DNA from 2 places in the Bradyrhizobium sp. Crot121 genome. Region 1 is predicted to be linked to the other one. Evidence: riboswitches for the same ligand, from Rfam matches in the RefSeq annotation. Region 1 holds a riboswitch; the other holds the start of a gene.
The links. A riboswitch is a leader RNA that binds a small molecule or an ion and turns the genes downstream of it on or off. The one in region 1 is predicted to bind S-adenosylmethionine.
Positions count from the first base shown of each region.

Region 2: it holds a riboswitch for S-adenosylmethionine, as region 1 does, so the genes downstream of both, AC5ZGW_RS08515 (O-succinylhomoserine sulfhydrylase) here and metX (homoserine O-acetyltransferase MetX) in region 1, are expected to answer to the same signal.

Region 1 covers NZ_JCAMOR010000009.1:85,144-95,603, forward strand. The annotation lists gene AC5ZGW_RS11430 (YqgE/AlgH family protein) at 1-236, opposite strand, end outside; gene AC5ZGW_RS11435 (protein-disulfide reductase DsbD domain-containing protein) at 372-1,211, shown strand; gene AC5ZGW_RS11440 (lipopolysaccharide biosynthesis protein) at 1,418-2,794, shown strand; gene AC5ZGW_RS11445 (TIGR02594 family protein) at 3,201-3,848, opposite strand; gene AC5ZGW_RS11450 (alpha/beta fold hydrolase) at 4,105-4,965, shown strand; gene metW (methionine biosynthesis protein MetW) at 5,242-5,910, opposite strand; gene metX (homoserine O-acetyltransferase MetX) at 5,914-7,116, opposite strand; SAM riboswitch at 7,199-7,278, opposite strand; gene AC5ZGW_RS11465 (chorismate mutase) at 7,586-8,434, shown strand; gene hisC (histidinol-phosphate transaminase) at 8,445-9,542, shown strand; gene AC5ZGW_RS11475 (prephenate/arogenate dehydrogenase family protein) at 9,539-10,460, shown strand, end outside.
Region 2 covers NZ_JCAMOR010000006.1:40,497-50,956, reverse strand. The annotation lists gene AC5ZGW_RS08540 (Hsp33 family molecular chaperone) at 1-888, shown strand, start outside; gene apaG (Co2+/Mg2+ efflux facilitator ApaG/CorD) at 1,007-1,399, opposite strand; gene AC5ZGW_RS08530 (OpgC domain-containing protein) at 1,626-2,876, shown strand; gene AC5ZGW_RS08525 (SGNH/GDSL hydrolase family protein) at 2,873-3,631, shown strand; gene AC5ZGW_RS08520 (SGNH/GDSL hydrolase family protein) at 3,647-4,663, shown strand; gene AC5ZGW_RS08515 (O-succinylhomoserine sulfhydrylase) at 4,729-5,913, opposite strand; SAM riboswitch at 5,985-6,064, opposite strand; gene AC5ZGW_RS08510 (2'-deoxycytidine 5'-triphosphate deaminase) at 6,221-7,279, shown strand; gene AC5ZGW_RS08505 (adenylate/guanylate cyclase domain-containing protein) at 7,849-9,261, shown strand; gene AC5ZGW_RS08500 (hypothetical protein) at 9,349-9,672, opposite strand; gene AC5ZGW_RS08495 (hypothetical protein) at 9,932-10,237, opposite strand; gene AC5ZGW_RS08490 (SDR family NAD(P)-dependent oxidoreductase) at 10,360-10,460, opposite strand, start outside.

The sequences.
Region 1 (10,460 bases):
TGCACCAAGAGCCCCGGGAAATCGATGCTTCCGGCCGGACGGTTGACGATGATGCCCATCGCCCCCTCGGCGGAATGCGCGCACATGTAGATGACGGAGCGCTCGAAGCGGGGATCGCTCATAACCGGCATGGCGATCAGGATCTGGCCGTCGAGATAACCGCTGCCCGACGAATTGTCGCCGACGCCGGCCACCTTGCCGCGGGCGGTCTTTGGTGCTTTGCCTTCAGGAGTCATCTGAAAGGCCTCCATGCTGATTTGATATCCTGATATTGGGTGAGGCTTCTGTCAATCAAGCAGAGCGCCGTATTCGCGCCATCCATCACACGCAATTCAATGGTTTACGCAATAACCAGCCGGTAAAGACGTTCCATGATCGCCATAGTTCCCATGCGGGTTGCGCTCGGCCTGCTAGCCACTCTTTCAGTCGTCTGGCCTGCGACGGAGGTACATGCCGAGGATTCCTCGCCCTGGCAGCGGGACGCCCATTCGGCGGTACGGCTGCTTGCAGGTTCGCGTAGCGGCGCGGTTTTGCTAGGCGGTATAGCCATCCAACTCGAGCCCGGTTGGAAAACCTATTGGCGTACCCCCGGCGATTCCGGTGTGCCGCCGCGTTTCGATTTCTCGAAGTCGGAAAATGTCGACGCGGTGACAGTGTTGTGGCCGGCGCCGATGAAATTTGACGACGGCGCCGGCGGCACCTCGCTCGGCTACAAGCACCAGGTGGTGCTGCCGCTTCGGATCGTCGCCAAGAGTGCGGACAAGCCGCTGACGCTGCGGGCCAACATTAACTATGCGGTGTGCGAGAAGCTGTGCATCCCTGTGGAGACCAGCGTCGAGCTTGCTTTTGCGAGCGTCGCCTCCACCGAGGACGGCGCGCTGTCGTCCGCGCTCGACACCGTGCCGAAGCCGGCCAATATCGGCGATCCCAACCCGGTGACGATCCGCGACGTCAAACGCAGCGGCAAGGCGACCGTGCTGGTCGATGTCGCCGCGCCCGAAGGCAAGGACGTCAGCCTGTACGTCGAGGGACCGACGCCGGACTGGGCCCTCCCGGTGCCGAAGCTCGAGCCGAACTCGCCACCCGGGGTGAAACGGTTCTCCTTCGAGCTCGACGGCCTGCCGCCGGGCGCCAATCCGGACGGCGCCGCGCTGAAATTGACCCTGGTCGGCGGCGACCGCGCCTACGAGTTCAACACCAATCTGGAGTGATTAGGAATTTGTAACCCGGGGACAGTGGCCCCGCGCTGAAAGACGGGCCCGGATTGCGCGGAGCCTGTCATCGGGCGCGTATCGCGCGACCCGTTGGCTTCCATCCGGGCTATGGTTTCACCGTTATCCACCCAACCCATTCTTAACGTTTCGTTGATAGTTCAGGGCCCCTGTCGCAAACGCGCGGCATTTTGGGAATTTTCGCCTTGGCCGTGATGGACGCCCAATCCGCAACCGCTTCGCCCACGGGCATGATGGCGCGTATGCGCGGCCTGATCGGCGGCTCCGGCGAGGCATCTGTCACGCGGCGGCTCGCGGGGACGATCTTCGTCATCCGCGTCGTCAGCGCCGTCGCCGCCTATCTCTCGCAAATCCTGCTCGCGCGCTGGATGGGCAGCTCGGACTATGGCGTCTATGTCTATGTCTGGACCTGGGTGCTGCTGCTCGGCAGCATGATGGATTTCGGCATTTCGGCCTCGGCGCAGAAGCTCATTCCGGAATACCGCACGGCAGGCGAGCACGCGCTATTGCGCGGTTTTCTGTCCGGCAGCCGCTGGCTGACTTTTGCGGTGTCGACCGCGGTCTCGCTGCTGCTCGCAGGCCTCGTCAAGCTGCTGTCGCCATGGATCGGCATGGACACGGTCGTGCCGCTTTATATCGGCTGCCTGACGCTGCCAGCGTTCGTGGTCGCCAATACCCAGGACGGGATTGCCCGGTCGCATGACTGGATGCGGCTCGGCCTGATGCCGCAATTCATCGTGCGCCAGGGACTGATCATCGGCTTCACCGCGGGCGCCGTCGTGCTCGGCTTCGATCTCGGCGCCACCGCCGCGATGCTCGCCAGCGCCGCGGCGGTGTGGATCGCCATGATCGGCCAGATGCTGGTGCTGAACCGCCGCCTCGCGGCCCACGTCGAGCCGGGCGAGAAGGCCTACGACATCAGCGGCTGGCTTGCGGTCTCACTGCCGATCCTGCTGGTCGAAAGCTTTTATCTGCTGCTCTCCTACACCGATGTGCTGGTGCTGCAGCAGTTCCGCTCCTCCGAGGAGGTCGGCGTCTACTTTGCCGTGGTGAAGACGCTGGCGCTGGTGTCCTTCATCCACTACGCGATGTCGGCGACGACGGCGCATCGCTTCGCCGAATACAACGCGCTCGGCGACAAGGCGCGGCTATCGGCCTATGTCGCCCATGCGATCCAGTGGACGTTCTGGCCTTCGCTCGCCGCGACCGTCCTCCTGCTCGCCTTTGGCAAGCCGCTGCTCTGGCTGTTCGGGCCGCAATTCGTCGTCGGCTACGACATCATGTTCCTGGCCGCCATCGGCCTCGTGGTGCGCGCTGCAATCGGCCCGGTCGAACGTCTGCTCAACATGCTCGGCCACCAGAAGATCTGCGCGCTCGCCTACGCGCTCGCCTTCGTCATGAACCTGGTGCTGTGCGTCGCACTGGTACCGCGCTTCGGCGGCCACGGCGCCGCCATAGCGATATCGACGTCGCTGAGCTTCGAGACCGTGCTCTTGTTCTGGATCGTCCGCCGGCGGCTCGGGCTGCACGTGCTGGCGTTCGGGAAGATCGGTTCCGGCTGATAGCAATCCCGGGCCGCGCCACATGTAATCGCAGCGTGACCGCAGCAGACCTGAAAGATCTTCTGGAACGCGTTCAGGCTTGGCCGAGGCTCGCAAGATGAGCTTGCTGCGCCGTTGCGGAGCAAATCGAGAGTGAACTGCGAGGCGACGCCTATGTCGTCACTTGCGGCAAACTGTGCGCGATCGACGACGCCATAGCCTCGATCGATGCCGACGACTTTGCGACCGACCGCGAAGTGGAGCGAAGCGAAGCAATCCGTAGCGCCGCAAGTGGAGGCATGGATTGCTTCGCGGAGCCTGTCATCGGGCGCGCGTTCGGGCGACCCGTTGGCTCGCAATGACGAAGGCTGTCATTCCGGGGCGATGCGAAGCATCGAGCCCGGGCTGACGGTGGAGAGTGTAGCGGCTAATTCGTCGGCATCACGTAGGCGTAGATGCGGCCGCGGGAGACCGGGGCTTCGCGGACGCGGTTGCCGTTGTTGCCGGAGATCATGATCGGATTTCCCTTGGCATCGATGCCGGTGATGATGCCGACATGGCCGCCGCGGCGTCCCCGCGACATCACGGCGATGGCACCGACCTGCGGGCCGGAGACTCGCTGCCCGTAACGGGCGAACGAACTCGCCATGTCGGAGCCGGTGCCGCGATAACCCGAATGCTGCAGCACCATGTTCATGAAGCGCGCGCACCACAGGCTGCCGCGGCTGGTCGGGTTGCCGCCGAGGTGACGGCGGGCTTCATCGACGATGTTCGACGAACCGAAGCTTGCCGCCTGCTGAGGCTCCGGCGACAGACTCGCATTGCTGTCGGCAAGGCCTTGCGCCTGCATCTGTGCGACGCCGCGCTCAAAGCGCGAGACGCGGACCCTGCGCCAGTGGTGAGCGCGGGCATGGTGATGCTTGGCATGATGACCGGCATGATAGGCCCTGGCGTGGCGCCCTGCGCCGTGATGAGGCCGTGCCGAAGCGGGAGAAATAGAAGCGACGATAACCGTCGAACACAACGCCAGCGCCAGAACTCGAAGCAACCGGCGGAACGCACGCAACTGAACCATACTTCCCATTTTTTCCTTCTGTTACACCCCCGTTTTCCAGGTGCGCCCGTCTGTGGATGACATCTGGATGACAGCCGCAGCGCGTTTTGTGCCGCTCAATGTGGCAAGACAAAGATGTCGTGCCGCGCTGCGGCGAAAAATTGCGGGACGATTTCGCGAACATTTGGCGGCGAAAAAGAAACGATGCCGCCGCATTGCAGCCGTGAAGGTTAATTGCAATCTTGCCGCGCAGGCTCACAAGAAGGAAAAGGTTAAAATGCCCTATGCCGTCGCCAAGGATAATGTCCGCCTCTATTTCGAAGAGGTTGGGAGCGGAACGCCGATCATCTTCCTGCACGAGTTCGCGGCCGATCACACCAATTGGGAGCCGCAGATGCGTTATTTCTCGCGCGGCCACCGCTGCATCGCCTATTCCGCGCGCGGCTACACGCCCTCCGACGTCCCGCCATCGGCCGAGGTCTACAGCTACAAGCATTTCTACACCGATGCGCTCGCGGTGCTCGATCATCTCGGCATCGCCCGCGCGCATTTCGTCGGGCTGTCGATGGGCTCCTATTCGTCGCTGCAGGTTGCGCTGAATGCGCCCGAGCGCGTGATGTCGATGACGCTCGCAGGCGTCGGCTCCGGCTCAAGTCTCGAACACCTCGACGCCTTCCGTGCGCAATGCCGGGCCAATGCCGAGCAGTATGAGACGATTGGATCGGAAGCGGTCGCCAAGGTGACGCGCGAGGCGCCGGGCCGGATTCCGTTCCTGGTCAAGGATCCGCGCGGCCATGCCGACTTCTATGCCGCGCTCGCGCGCCACGATGCCAAGGGCTCGGCCAACACCATGCGCAGCTTTCAAGGCGGCCGGCCCTCGATCTACACCATGGCGGAAGCGATTGGACGCGTGCCGACGCCGGCGCTGATCATCTGCGGCGACGAGGACGACAATTGCGTCGAGCCGAGCCTGTTTTTGAAGAAGCATTTGCCCGCGGCGGGGCTGACGTTCTTCCCGAAATCGGGACACGTGCTCAATCTCGAGGAACCCGCGCTGTTCAACGAGATGGTCGAGCGGTTTATTGCGTTGGTGGAAGCGGGAAGGTGGCTGCCGCGCGATCCCAGGTCGATGGTGTAACCGTCATTCCGGGGCACGCGAAGCGTGAACCCGGAATCCATTCATCTACGTGTTTTGCGGCGCAATGGATTCCGGGCCTGCGCCTTCGGCGCATCCCGGAATGACGAGGGGAGGTGCTCGCGGCAACAGTTTAGCCTGTCATTCCGGGGCACGCGAAGCGTGAGCCCGGAATGCATCGAGCCGCAGAGTTCGTGGAGGAAATGGATTCCGGGCTCGATGCTTCGCATCGCCCCGGAATGACGGAGGAGAGGTCTTCCGGAATGACGGGGAGAGTACTCAGCGTCCCTTCCCGCCCCTGCTCAGCAGGAACACACCCTGCTCGCCGAACATGTTCCAGACCCACCACGGCAGGTTCAGCGGCACCGGGCGGCCGTAGAGGTCGAGCGCGACGGCGCGCTCCATCTTGACGTGGATCTCGTCGCAGAGCTGCACGAAATCCTTGATGGTGCAGAAATGAATGTTGGGGGTGTCGTACCAGGTGGCCGGCAGATTTTCGGTGCGCGGCATGTGCCCGCCGATCAAAAGCTGCAGCCGCATCTTCCAGAAACCGAAATTCGGGAACGAGACGATGGCGCGGTGGCCGATGCGCAGGAGATTTTCCAGCACAGCCTTCGGCTGCCGCGTCGCCTGCAGCGTCTGCGACAGGATTACGTAGTCGAACGCATCGTCGGGATAGTTGCCGAGGTCGGTGTCGGCGTCGCCCTGCACCACCGCGAGTCCCTTGGCGACGCAGTGGTTGACGCCTTCGCGCGACAGCTCGATGCCGCGGCCATCGATGCCGCGACTCTCCAGAAGCTGCAACAGATCGCCGTCACCGCAGCCGACGTCGAGCACGCGCGACCCGGGCTCAACCATTTCGGCGACGAGAAGATGGTCCGGACGAAGGCTCGTGCTCGCCTGCGGCGCCAAGCCGGGCAGCGGCAGAGTTTGCTCCTGAAGCGCCATCACTTAAGCCCCCGCATCGCCAAGGCCACGCGACTTACCCGCCGAGTGCAGGAAGGCGCGCGAGATGTCGAAGAATTCGGGCACATCGAGCAGGAAGGCGTCGTGACCCTTGTCGGTCTCGATCTCCGCGAACGAGACCCGCGCGCTGGAGGCATTCAGCGCGTGCACCAGCGCCCGCGCCTCCGAAGTCGGAAACAGCCAGTCGCTCGTGAACGATACTACGCAGAAGCGGGTCTCGACGCCGCGGAACGCCTGCGCCAGCACACCATTGTGGTCGGCGGCGATGTCGAAATAGTCCATCGCGCGCGTCAGATAGAGATAGCTGTTGGCATCGAAGCGCTCGACAAAGGACGAGCCCTGGTAGCGCAGATAGCTCTCGACCTGGAAATCGGCATCGAAGGAGAATGTCGGCAACTCGCGATCCTGCATCCGCCGCCCGAACTTGCGATGCAGCGCCGCGTCAGAGAGATAGGTGATATGCGCGGCCATCCGCGCGACCGCGAGCCCGCGATGCGGATGCGTGCCCTGGTCGACATAGCTTCCGCCACGCCAATCCGGATCGGCCATCACGGCCTGCCGGCCGAGCTCATGAAAGGCGATGTTCTGCGCCGAATGCCGCGTCGAGCAGGCGATCGCGAGCGTCGAGAACACGCGCTCCGGATAGGCCGCCGCCCATTGCACCGCCTGCATGCCGCCCATGGAGCCGCCGACCACCGCGAACAGCGTCTCGATGCCGAGTTGGTCGATCAGCATCGCCTGCGCACGCACCATGTCAGGGATGGTGATGATCGGAAAATCCAGGCCCCATACCTTGCCGGTCGCAGGGTTCAGCGAGGCAGGGCCAGTCGAACCCATGCAGCCGCCAAGCACGTTGGAGCAGATGATGAAGTATCTGGAGGTGTCGAGCGGCCGGCCGGGGCCGACCATGGTCTCCCACCAGCCAGGCTTGCCGGTCACCGGATGCAAATTGTTGACATGCTGGTCGCCGGTCAGGGCGTGGCAGACCAGAATGGCGTTGGAGCGCTCGGCATTGAGCTCGCCATAGGTCTGATAGGCGATCTGGAATGGCGCAAGGTCAATGCCGCAGTCGAGCTTCAACGGCTGATCCATGCCGAACTTCGCCACCGGCGAGGACGGATGATCGGCCTCATGGGCGCGATCCTCACCCTGAATCGACGGACTCTTGATCGACTGCACCTTGGTCATTTGTGGCGCCTTCCTCCGACGCGGAGGTCCCGGACAGAAATCAGGCCATGAAAAACCCGGCCTGAACAAAGGTCCGGCCGGGATCGATCTGTCCCCGGCCTGTTTAGCGAATTCTTTAACGTGGCTGCAAGCCGGCCGGCTCAAATGACCACGGAGTGCTGGGAAAGTAGTCCCTTACCCGGCCTGCGTCAAGGCAAGTGGGGCCGTTAACCTAACCGTGACCTTTAGGCCGAGCTTGCGCCATCTGGCCCCATGGGACAGAACGGGGGCTCGCACTTTCTCCCTCTCCCCGCCCTTGCGCGGAGAGGGTTGGGGTGAGGGGCTCTCTCCGCGAACACGGTACCAGACGGATTCGCGGAGGCTCCCCCTCACCCGAAATTCAAGCTGCGCTTGAATTTCGACCTCTCCCCGTAGGCGGGGAGAGGTGAAGAGTCTGCTTGCTGATTGAAGAGAAACGACGGGCCCTAGCATGTCAAAACCGCCTCCGGCGCCGCCTTCGCTGGCCGAGCTGCGCAAAGAGATCGACGCGATCGACGAGCAGGTTCACCGCCTCTTGATGGCGCGTGGCGACATCATCGACCGCCTGATCAGGGTGAAGCAGACCCAGGAAGTCGGCTCCGCATTCCGGCCGGCGCGCGAGGCCTCCATGATGCGCAGCCTGGTCGAGCGCCATCGTGGCATCCTGCCGCTCGACACCATCGAGAGCATCTGGCGCGTCATCATCTCGACGTTCACCTATGTGCAGGCGCCGTTCTCGGTGCATGCCGATGTCTCGGTCGGCGAATCCATGATGCGGGATTCGGCACGCTTCCATTTCGGCTTCGTGGTGCCCTACGTCTCGCATTTCAGCGCGCAGGCGGCGGTCGAAGCGGTGGCGAAATCGAAGGGCGACCTCGCGCTGGTGTCGGCCATTTCCAGCCGCACGCCATGGTGGATCGACCTCGAGGCCGAGGGCGCGCCGAAGATCATCGCGCGATTGCCGTTCCTGGAGCGCGCCGATCATCCCGCGGCGCTGCCCGTGTTCGTGATCTCGCGCGTCGCTGACGATGCGATGGTGACCGAAGTCGAGATGTGGAGCGTGCGCGTTTCCGGCTGGAACGCCGAGATCGCCCGCGCGCTGGCCCCGCTCGCCGAGATCGTCGCGGTGCCGGATACGGCCTTCGACGGCGCGGCGCTTTTGGTATCGGTCGCCGGCCGCGGCTTCGAGGAGATCAAAATGGCCCTGATCCGCGCCGGGGCCTCGGTGCGCTCATCGGCCCTCGTCGGCAGCCACGCAACGCGCTATACGGTGCCCCCCGCCCCTACAATCCGGAGCTAGAGAGTTAGAGATGTCCCGCCCCGTGCCGAATACCGGCATCCTCGATATTGCGCCCTACACCCCCGGCAAGAGCCCGGTGGCGGAACCGGGGCGCAAGGTGTTCAAGCTTTCCGCCAACGAAACGCCCTTCGGTCCCTCGCCGAAGGCGATCGAGGCCTATAAGCACGCCGCCGAACATCTCGAGGACTATCCGGAAGGCACCTCAAAGGTGCTGCGCGAGGCAATCGGCCGCGCCTATGGCCTCGACCCGAGCCGCATCATCTGCGGCGCCGGTTCGGACGAAATCCTCAACCTGCTCGCCCACACCTATCTGTGCGAGGGCTCGGAGGCGATCTCCACCACCCACGGCTTCCTGGTCTATCCGATCGCGACCAAGGCGAACGGCGCCAAGAACGTGGTCGTGCCGGAGACCGACTACACCGCAAGTGTCGATGCGATCCTTGAGGCGGTCACGCCGCGGACCAAGCTGATCTGGCTCGCCAATCCGAACAACCCGACCGGCACCTATCTGCCGTTCGACGAGGTCAAGCGCTTGCGCGCAGGCCTGCCGTCGGACGTGCTCCTGGTGATCGACGCCGCCTATTCGGACTACGTGGTGCGCAACGACTATGGCCTCGGTCTCGAACTGTGTGCGACGACCGAGAACACGGTGATGACCCACACCTTCTCCAAGATCCACGGGCTCGCGGCGCTCCGCGTCGGCTGGATGTTTGGCCCGGCGCATATCGTCGATGCGGTGAACCGGATTCGCGGCCCCTTCAACGTTTCTACTCCGGCGATGCTCGCGGCGGTAGCCGCGGTCGAGGACACCGCGCATGTCGAGATGTCCAGGGTGCACAACGAAAAGTGGCGGAGCTGGGTGACGGACGAGGTCCGCAAGCTCGGGCTGAAGGTGACGCCGAGCGTCGCCAATTTCGTGCTGATCCATTTCCCGACCGAAAAGGGCAAGACCTCGGCCGATGCGGACGCGTTCCTCACCAAGCGCGGACTGGTGCTGCGTGCCGTGAACAATTACGGCCTGCCGCACGCGCTGCGCATGACCATCGGCACCGAGGAGGCCAACCGCCTCGTGGTCGAGGGCCTGCGCGACTTCATGGATCAGAAGTGAACGCCGCGCCGCACTTTCAACGCATCGCGCTGATCGGCTTCGGCCTGATCGGCGGCTCGATCGCGCGCGGCGCGCGGGCGCAGGGGCTGGTCGGCGAGATCGTCACCACCGCGCGCTCGGAAAAGACGCGCGCGCGGGTCGCCGAGCTTGGCATCGTCGACCGCGTGGTGGAGAACAATGCGGAGGCGGTCAAAGACGCCGATCTCGTCATCCTCTGCATTCCCGTCGGCGCCTGCGGACCCGTGGCGGCGGAGATCGCGCCTTACCTGAAGAAGGGCGCCATCGTCTCCGATGTCGGCTCGGTCAAGGGCGCCATCGTCAGGGACATGGGCCCACATATCCCCGATGGTGTGCACTTCGTGCCCGCGCATCCGGTGGCGGGCACCGAGCACTCAGGTCCCGATTCCGGTTTCGCCGAGTTGTTCATCAACCGCTGGTGCATCCTGACGCCGCCCGAGGGCACTGAGGCGGGCGCGATCGGCAGGCTGCGTGACTTCTGGGCCGCGCTCGGCGCCAAGGTCGAGATCATGACGCCCGATCATCATGACCTCGTGCTCGCGATCACCAGCCATCTGCCGCATCTGATCGCCTACACCATCGTCGGCACCGCCGACGAGCTGGCGCAGGTGACGTCGTCGGAAGTGATCAAATTCTCCGCCGGCGGCTTCCGCGATTTCACCCGCATCGCGGCGTCCGATCCGACGATGTGGCGCGACGTGTTCCTGAGCAACAAGGACGCGGTGCTGGAGATGCTCGGCACCTTCAACGAGGATCTCTCCAAACTGACGCGCGCGATCCGCCGCGGCGACGGCGAAGCGCTGTTCGACCACTTCACCCGCACCCGCGCCATCCGCCGCGGCATCGTCGAGATCGGCCAGGATTCGGCTGCGGCGGACTTCGGCCGGCCGCATGCGAATC
Region 2 (10,460 bases), on a different contig from region 1:
CGTGGGCGGCTGACGCGGCTCGGTCCCGCCCTCGACGACATCCTGCACAAGCATGATTATCCGCCTGCGGTCGGCAAATTGCTCGGCGAGGCGATCGTGCTGACGACGCTGCTCGGTTCATCCCTGAAGTTCGACGGCCGTTTCATCCTGCAGACCCGGACCGACGGCCCGGTCTCGTTCCTGATCGTCGATTTCAAGGCGCCCGATCGGCTGCGCGCCTATGCGCGCTACGATGCGACGCGATTGCAGGACGGGCTCGACTCCGGCGCGCTGCTCGGCAAGGGCCATCTCGCGATGACCATCGACCAGGGGCCGGACATGAGCCGCTATCAGGGCCTGGTCGCGCTCCATGGCGGCAGCCTCGAGGACGCAGCGCATGAGTATTTCCTGCGCTCGGAGCAGATCCCGACGCGCGTGCGCCTTGCAGTCGGCGAGGAATGGCGCGGCGGCGACGGCGGCAAGGTTCGCTGGCGCGCCGGCGGCATGCTGCTGCAGTTCCTGCCGAAGGCGCCGGAGCGCGCGCGGCAGGCCGATCTGCACCCCGGCGATGCGCCCGAAGGAACGGCCGCCCATGAGGTTCCGGAAGACGATGCCTGGGTCGAGGGGCAGTCGCTGATCGGAACGGTCGAGGACGTCGAACTGCTCGATCCGGATCTGTCGGGCGAGCGGCTATTGTACCGCCTGTTCCACGAGCGCGGCGTGCGCGTGTTCACGCCTCTGCCGCTGCGCGCGCAATGCTCCTGCTCGCGCGAGGCGGTGTCCTCGATGCTGAAAAGCTTTACGGCGAAGGACCGCGCCGACATGGTGAAGGACGGCAAGGTCGTCGTCACCTGCGAGTTCTGCTCGTCGGTGTACGAATTCACGCCGGAAGAGGCCGGGGTGGAGTAGGGCGCTAAACTCCGCGTGTCATGGCCGGGCTTGACCCGGCCATCCATCTCGCCTGAAAAATTCTGTCGAAGAGATGGATCACCGGGTCAAGCCCGATGATGACGAGCGCGAGCGCTCGTCAATTCAACACCCTCTTCCCGTCCGGGCTGTCGAGCGAAAATGTCGGCACGTCGATCTCGAACCGTTCGCCGCTTTCGCTCACCATCTGGTAGCGGCCGCTCATGAAGCCGGATTCGGTCGGCAGCGGCACGCCCGAAGTGTATTCGAAGCGCTCGCCCGGCGCGAGCACCGGCTGTTCGCCGACCACGCCCTCGCCGCGCACTTCCTGCTGGCGGCCGGTGGCGTCGGTGATGAGCCAGTATCGGGTGCGCAGTTGCACCGTCTCGGTGCCAGAATTGGTGATGACGATGGTGTAGGACCAGAAATATTGCCGGTTTTCAGTCGACGAACGTTCCGGCAGGAAGTTCGGCTCGACGGTGACTTCGATGTCGCGGGTGACGGCGCGGTACACTTTTCCGGTCTCCTCAACTCGCATCATAGCCAATAAGTCCGTCGGAACCAATCGTCGCACTTGGTGACGAAGTTGGGCGGTTTCTGTTTTTCATCCCCGTTTGACCATAGTTCCGCTCTAAAGGCGCGAGGATCCGCGTCAATCCCGTATCTTGTCCGCAAGTGGCGGGCGGATATTATCCTTTTGAGTCGGGGCGGCGCAAAACTTCGCACGGTCATGGTGCCCGATGACGTCGATTGCCGATCCAATTTCCGGAACGCAGCTTGCCGACGCCAAGGACGCGAGCGCAGCGGTCGCCGCCGCGCCCGCGATCACGATGCCCGCAACCTCCGAGCGCGAATTGCGGCTGGATTTGTTCCGCGGCCTCGCGCTGTGGCTGATCTTCATCGACCATTTGCCGACGAACATTCTGACCTGGCTCACGATCCGCAATTACGGCTTCTCCGACGCGACCGAGATTTTCATCTTCATCTCCGGCTACACCGCGGCCTTCGTCTATGGCCGTGCGATGCTTCAGGCCGGCTTCGTGGTGGCGACCGCGCGCATCCTGCGCCGCGTCTGGCAGATTTATGTCGCCCACGTGTTCCTGTTCACGATCTTTCTTGCGGAAATCTCCTACGTCGCCACCCGCTTCGAGAACCCGCTCTACACCGAAGAGATGGGGATCATGGATTTCCTCAAGCAGCCTGATGTCACCATCGTCCAGGCGCTGCTGTTGCGCTTCCGTCCCGTCAACATGGACGTGCTGCCGCTCTACATCGTGCTGATGCTGTTCCTGCCCTTGATCCTGTGGCTGATGAAATGGCGCACCGACGTGACGCTGGCGCTCTCGGCTGGCCTCTACGTCCTGACCTGGCATTTCGACCTCTATCTCAGCGCCTATCCGAACGGCGTCTGGGCGTTCAATCCGTTCGCCTGGCAATTATTGTTCGTGTTCGGCGCCTGGTGCGCGCTCGGCGGCGCAAGAAGGATGTCGCGCATCCTGGCCTCCCCGATCACGCTCTGGATCTGCATTGTCTATCTTTTCGCGGCGTTCCTGGTCACGCTGTCCTGGTATCTGCCGCAGCTCGGCCACATCGTGCCGCGCCGCATCGAGCAGTGGATGTATCCGATCAACAAGACCGATCTGGACGTGTTGCGCTTTGCCCATTTCCTGGCGCTGGCGGCCATCACCGTCCGCGTCCTGCCCCGGGATTGGCCGGGCCTGAAATCGCCCTGGCTGCGACCTTTGATCCTCTGCGGCCAGCACTCCCTTGAGATATTCTGCCTTGGTGTGTTCCTGGCATTTGCCGGGCATTTCATCTTGGCCGAGGTGTCCGGCGGCGCCGGAATGCACTTCCTGGTCAGCGTCACCGGGATTGTCATCATGTGCGCCATGGCGTGGGTGATTTCGTGGTACAAACACTCCGCCGACAAAGGTGCCGCGCGATACAAGAGCGCCGGCGGCAATGCCGACCTGGCGGGAGGGGCGGTATGAAGTCCGGCTTATGGACTATGCTAGGCCTGACATTGCTGGCCGTTTATCTGTCGGCGGCCCCGGCACGCGCCGGCGATCCCGAGCAGATCTGCGACGTCCCGGCCAATCTGCTGGCCACCGAAAGCTCGTTGCGCAAGGTCGCCGAGGCGGTGCGAAGCGGCCAGCCCCTGAACGTGCTGGTGGTCGGCAGCCGCTCCTCCACGATTCCCTCTTCCGAGGCCAGCGCGTACCCGGCAAAGTTGCAGGCTGCGCTGAAGGAAAGCCTGCCCAGCACGACCGTTAACCTGTCCGTAGAACTGCAGGGCGCCAAAACCACGGGGGATACAGCCGACACCCTCGTTAAGCTGGTGGAAGCAAAAAGGCCTACTTTGGTGATCTGGCAGACGGGAACCGTCGATGCCATCCGAGCTACCGATCCCGACGACTTTCGCAGCGCTCTGGATGCGGGAATTGGTGCATTGCAACAGGCGGGAACCGACGTGGTCCTGGTCAATCTTCAGTACAGCCCCCGCACCGAAAGCATGATTTCCGGATCACCATACCTAGATAATATGCGGGTGTCGGCGCACGAACATGATGTCCCGCTGTTTGATCGTTTCGCCATCATGCATCACTGGAACGATGCTGGTGATTTCGACCTGTTCAGCTCCGCCCACGGCGTGGAATTGGCCAAGCGGGTGCATGCCTGTCTCGGCCGTGCGCTGTCGAAATTCGTGATCGACGCGGCCCACCTCGGACCGGCGCAGCAGAACTAAAGGGAACCAGCGTTAATGAGGACCTACCGCCCTTTTTGTCGAAGCACATGGCTGGTGGCGGCCGCCGCCGTCACGGCGTCCGTGCTCGTGACCTCGCCGCTGCACGCGCAAGTTGCGCAAGGCGACCAGCATGCCGCGCTTACTGACGGCGCGAAATCCCACCCCCCATCCGACAAATCGGGACCATCCACGCCGGCCATTTCGTCCGGTACTGCGGGCGCCGCCGAGGCTGATGCCCAGAAGGGCATCGCCGGAAAGGCGATCGACAAGGTGAAGGAGGTCGCGAAGTCGGCCAGCGACATCTTCCGTCGCGTGCCCTGCCTGCCGCCGAAGGGCGTCTCGAAAACGATGGGCTCGCTGCCCCATGTCGCGAGCAAGCTTGCCGCGGGCCAGCCGGTCACCATCATCGCCTTCGGCTCGTCCTCGACCCAGGGCTATGGTTCTTCGGCGCCGGAATTCACCTATCCAAACCGGCTCGCGGCGCAACTGCACCGGCAGTATCCCGGCGCCGACATCCGCGTCGTCAATCGCGGCCGGGGCGGCGAGGACGCGCCGGAGATGATGCAGCGGCTGCAGACCGAGGTGATCGACGCCCACCCGGACCTCGTGATCTGGCAAGTCGGCACCAATGCCGTGCTGCGCAATCTCGACCCCGGCGAGACCGAAAAAATGGTCGAGGATGGCGTGACGCGCATCCAGTCGGCCGGCGCCGACGTCGTGCTGGTCGATCCCCAATATTCGCCGCGCGTCACCGAGCGCGCCGCTAGCGCCAACAAGATGATCCGGCTGCTCAACCACATCGCCGAGCTCCGCCATGTCAGCATCTTCCCGCGTTTTGAAGTGATGCGCGACTGGCACGAGAAACAGTCGATCCCGATCGACAGCTTCGTGATCGCCGACGGCCTGCACATGAACGATTGGGGCTATGCCTGTTTCGCCCAGTTGCTCGGCGACGACATCATCAAGTCGGTCGGTCAGATCAAGCTCGGCGTCAACGTGCCGGCGGATGTGCGGACGTATCGGCCGATGTAAGGCTGAAAGCGAATGGAGAGTGGCGAATAGGGCTGACCCTACTCGCCACGCGCCATTCGCCTGAATCACACCGCCTCCAGCGCCTGGGCAAAATCCTCGATCAAATCGTCGGCGTGCTCGAGGCCGGCGGAGAAACGAATAAAACCTTCGCTGATGCCGAGCTCGGCGCGCGCGTCCGGCCCCAGGCGCTGATGCGTCGTGGTGGCGGGGTGGGTGACGAGGCTCTTGGCATCGCCGAGATTGTTGGAGATGCGCGAGATCTTGAGCCCGTTGAGGCAGCGGAATGCGCCGGCCTTGCCGCCCTTCACCTCGAACCCGATCAGGGTCGATCCGGAACGCATCTGCTTCTTCACGGTCGCCGCCTGCGGATGATCGGCGCGGCCGGGATAGATCAGCCGCGTGATCTTCGGATGGCTTGCGAGCGCATCCGCGATCTTCGCGGCCGTCTCGGTCTGCGCCCGGACGCGCACCGCCAAGGTCTCCAGCCCCTTCAGCAGTATCCACGCATTGAACGGCGACATCGACGGCCCGGTCTGGCGCAGGAAGTTATGGATATGCTCGGTGATGAACGCCTCGGAGGAGAGGATGATGCCGCCGAGGCACCGTCCCTGGCCGTCGATATGCTTGGTCGCGGAATAGACCACGACGTCGGCGCCGAGCGACAGCGGGCTCTGCCAGATCGGAGTGGCGAACACATTGTCGACGATCAGCCGTGCGCCGCCCTGATGCGCGATCTCGGCAATCGCGCCGATGTCGAGCACGTCGAGCGTCGGATTGGTCGGGCTCTCGAGGAAGCAGGTCTTGGTGTTCGGCCGGATCGCCTTTTTCCACTGGTCGAGGTCGAGCCCGTCGACCAGCGTCGACTGGATGCCGTAGCGCGGCAAGAGTTCCTCCACGACGTAGCGGCATGAGCCGAACATCGCTTTTGAGGCCACCACGTGATCGCCGGCCTTCAGCGGCGCGAGGATCGCAGTCGTCACCGCCGCCATGCCGGTCGCGGTCGCGCGCGCAGCTTCCGCGCCCTCGAGCTCGATCATGCGGCGCTCGAACATCGAGACGTCGGGGTTGGAGAAACGCGAATAGAGGAAGCCGGGATCCTCGCCCTTGAATCGCGCCTCGCATTCCTCGGCCGTGGCGTAGACGAACCCTTGGGTCAGGAATATTGCTTCGGACGTCTCGCCAAATTGTGAGCGTAGCGTTCCGGAATGAACCAGCCGGGTTTCGGGGCGGTAGCGTGTAGCTGCAGACATTAGGACCTCCAACGTGACCATTTTCGTCCTTGGGAAAATGGTCACAAAAAAACCGGCCTGAAGGGCCGGGATCGCTGAGGTCCCCGGCCTGTTTAGCGACTTATTTAACGTGGCTGCAAGCCGGCCGGCTCAAATCACCACGGGATAAGTCATGCTGATATTCGTTCCCGCCCTTTCCGTCAAGGCGGGCATCGGCTAACCGATAAAATCCATTTTTTGGGCCTTTTATGGCTCTAAGCCGTCTTGAGGGACCGCGTCTGTGTCGTTCGTACTGCAAGACGATGCCAATGGGATCCTGCCCGACCGCATGATCGCGGCGATGGCGGACGCGGGCCTGATCCTGCCGGTCTATCCCTTTGTGGAGAGCCAGATCCAGCCCGCGAGCCTCGATCTTCGCCTCGGCGACATCGCCTATCGCGTGCGCGCGAGCTTTCTGCCCGGTCCCGACGCCACCGTTGCCGAGCGCATCGACGAGCTCAAGTTGCACGAGATCGATCTCGCCGACGACGCGGTGCTGGAGACCAATTGCGTCTACATCGTGCCGCTGCTCGAGAGCCTCGCGCTGCCCCCGGAGATCGTCGCAGCTGCGAACCCGAAGAGTTCGACCGGGCGGCTCGATGTCTTCACCCGCGTGATCGCCGACGGCACGCGCCGTTTCGACATGATCGGGGCCGGCTATCACGGCCCGCTCTATGCCGAGATCAGCCCCAAGACGTTTCCGATCCTGGTGCGCGAGGGCTCGCGGCTGTCCCAGGTGCGCTTCCGCACCGGCGATGCCATCCTCAGCGCCAACGAGCTCGATGCGCTACATGACGCCGAACGCCTGGTCGATATCGACGATGCCGATCTCACCAATGGCGTCGCGGTTTCGGTTGATCTCTCGGGCGAGAATTCCGGCGGCTTCGTCGGCTATCGCGCCAAGCGCCATACCGGCGTGGTCGATGTCGATCGCCGCGGCGGTTATCCGGTCGATGATTTCTGGGAGCCGATCCGCGCGCGCCCCGACGGCAGCCTGATCCTCGATCCCGGCGAGTTCTATATCCTCGCCTCGAAGGAAGCCGTGCAGGTACCGCCGGACTACGCCGCCGAGATGGTGCCGTTCGATCCCTTGGTCGGTGAATTCCGCGTGCACTATGCCGGCTTCTTCGATCCCGGCTTCGGCTATGCCGGCGCCGGCGGGCAGGGCGCCCGCGCCGTGCTGGAAGTGCGCTCGCGCGAGGTGCCGTTCATCCTCGAGCACGGCCAAATCGTCGGCCGCCTGGTCTATGAGAAGATGCTGGCCCGGCCTGATGCGATGTACGGCCAGCGCATCGGCTCGAACTACCAGGCCCAGGGCCTGAAGCTCTCGAAGCATTTCAGGGTGTGATCGCGAAATCTCCTGTTGCTCATTTGGTACGGTTAGCCTGAATCACAGATTACATTCCTTGTGACCACCATAACGACACAAAGACGTTGTGGCCTATCTCAGGGGGCGACGGCTTGATGGGTGGTCGGTGGACTACACTGTAACCTGTTTCGGGGTCATTGCGGCTTGGCTCGCCTTCAATGGACTTGTTGCCATTGCACTGACCTATTGCTCTCCGGGTGAGCGCCTTTGGCGCCGTCAGCCATCAGAACCTGTCGACCGCGGTCGTAGCCGCCACCCTTCGGAAGGGGAAACGACAATTTTGATCGTGTTCGAGGCCGCGTAGCGCTCGCTTGGTCTCACATGACGCGGGGTTGTGGCCTCGACGCATCGACAGTGCCGGAAATGTTCCCCTGCGGTCGAATCCTTTTGACTGATCAGGGACGAGATCACCCCCTAAAGGCATGTTTGATGCAGTAATTTCATGTCTGATTATATTGAGCGTCGGTATTCTCATAGCCCACGCTATCGACGCACTTCGACCCTAGCGGCCGGATGTCGTCGCCGGACATTTGAGGTATGCTCGGCACATGCAGGATAGCGACACCCTGTTCGACGCCTTGCGCCGCTCGGCCGACCCGGTCGTGGTCGATGCCGTCGATAATCTCGTCCAGAACGGACGTGACGAGGAACTCGCCCGGCTCAATGCCGTGGCCTTCGCTGCCGGCAGCGGCCTGGACGAGGAAAAGGTCATCGCGGCCCTTCTGCACGCATCGCGGCTTGGGCTGTTCGAGATGTCCTGGAACATTCTATGTCCGAGCTGCGGCGGCATCCTCGGTGCCAACGCCACGTTGCGGAGCGTGCAGAAGGAGGACTACCATTGCGCTTTCTGCGGGGTGGCGAGCGAGCCGGTGCTGGACGAAACGGTGGAGGTCAGCTTCACGGTCAGCCCACGGATTCGCCGCATCGCCGCCCACTCTCCGGACGAACTCGGCTTCTGGGACTATCACCGGCAGGTCTTTTTCGGGACGGGGGTCGTCTCCCCCAGGCCGGACGCGTTCGCCGAGCTCGCCAGTAAGGCTGTGTTGGAGACGATCGAGCTGCACGCCGGCGAACGGATGATTCTGGCTCTGCAACTTCCGGCGCAGCCCGTGATCGTCTTCGACCCGGTGACCCATAGTGCCCATTTGATCGAGACCTCAGGCGAACCGACGGCGGAACGCCGCGAGCTCTCGATGATCTTCATGAACGCCCCTACCGGCCTCAGCCGCATCACCCTGTCTCCGGGTCCATTGCGTCTTCTGCTGGATAACCGAACGGAGCGCCGGATTCTGGTCGGCGTCTATGTGACGGGCCCGGAGCTGGAGCGGCTGATCGGCGGCCGGCGCCCCTTCCTTACCGCCAAGCGATTGCTGACGAACCAGACATTCCGCGACCTCTATCGGACGGAGACCCTCGACGTCGAACAGCGGCTCAAGATCATGAGCCTGACCTTCCTGTTCACGGACCTGAAGGGGTCGACCGACCTGTACGATCGGGTCGGCGATCTCGTCGCCTATGATCTGGTGCGCTCGCACTTCCAGATCCTGAACGAAATCGTGGCGTCTGAATCCGGCGCCGTGGTCAAGACCATCGGTGACGCCGTAATGGCGACCTTCCCGGTGCCGCACCGCGCCGTCTCCGCCGCCCTCAAGATGCGCGATTCGATGCGAGCGCTGAATGTCCGGCGGGGCGCGGAGGAACTGATCCTGAAGATCGGGATTCACGAGGGGCCCTGCCTTGCCGTGAACCTGAACGACCGGCAGGATTACTTCGGCCAGACGGTGAACATCGCATCGCGGGTGCAGGCTTTGGCCACAGGCGACAGCATCTTCGCCACCCAGGCGGTGGTGCAGGATCCGGAATCGGCCCGACTCATTTCGTCGCGCGGGGTGGATCCCCAACCTCAGGTGATGACGCTCCGCGGTGTCGGCGAGCGCATGCCCATCTTCGCGATAAGCTGACCAGAGCACTTTAGCCCGGTTGGCCGCCAGCGGCGACATGGCCCTTTCCGTTGCGGCCGGGGACCGACGTCGGACGGGCTTCACAGATTAAAAGCCTGCCGGCTTGCCTTTCTGGTTCGGCGAAACACAGTTCTGGCAGATATTCAGTTTGCGCCTGAGCTGATCGTCATCAGCCCGCTGGCGCGCTGCTTCTTCCTCCCAGTTCGTGGATTTTGACGCCGAACCTTGCGCCGTTTCGTCCTTCCGCTTGCGGGCCGTCCGTTGCTGCGGAAGAGAAGGGATGGCTTCCGCTGGAGGCTGATAGAAGCCGTCTATATCGGTGGGGCCCAACGAGCCCTGCTGGGCATAGCAGCGCTCGCCAGATTGGCAGAATACCGCGGCCAACAGTAGGCCAGCATAGATGAGCTTCATGGACTCCCCTCCGGCACAATAAGGACCACCGGGCCGTGGCGGCAGCGATGCTTTTATAGCAGCAGTTTCTCAAGTCCCGTCGATGCGCGCGATAGATTATGACGGCATCGGACGGGGGCCTGCCGACCTGCGCTCCCTTGGGCCCGGAGAGCCGCACAAAATCTATCTTGAAACGACCGTCAGGGAATTTGGCGAACTCCGTCAGCACTGGCGGACGCCGGGGCTGGCGAAAGCGAAGCCCTGCGAGAGTCCGCCGCGATCACATTGGCGGGCCGCTCCAGTCGAAGCGACAACTTGAAATTTGAGGATTGGCCAAGCTTTGCACGGCCGACCATTCCTCGTTCAACCGCCTTTCGACAAACCCACGTTCAAGATCCGTAAGATTGGTCCCCAGCAGCCGCCGGTATCGGCTGATGTTGCTGTCATGGGCCCGCAGACGGGCGACTTTCTCGTCGGTCATCGAGCATCCATATGCAAAAGAAATCAATTTTGAGGCTACCAAAATACCGTCGTTGCTTGACGCCTTTATGAAGCTTTCGATCAGCTCGCTCTGAGCGTTCGGCAATTCACAAAACTCCGCCGCCGGGTTCGAAATGCAGTCTCCCGGCGGCGTTTGCCTCAATTGGTGCCCTTGCAAATACGATCAGGGCCCGTTGCAGTCACCCGCTGGCGATGCGGGGTGGCCGCCTACGCGTTGGCGCCGCCGTCGATGGTAAGCTCGGTGCCGTTGATCGAGCGCCCCTCCGGCCCAGCGACGAATGCGACCAGCGCTGCGACGTCCTCTGCCT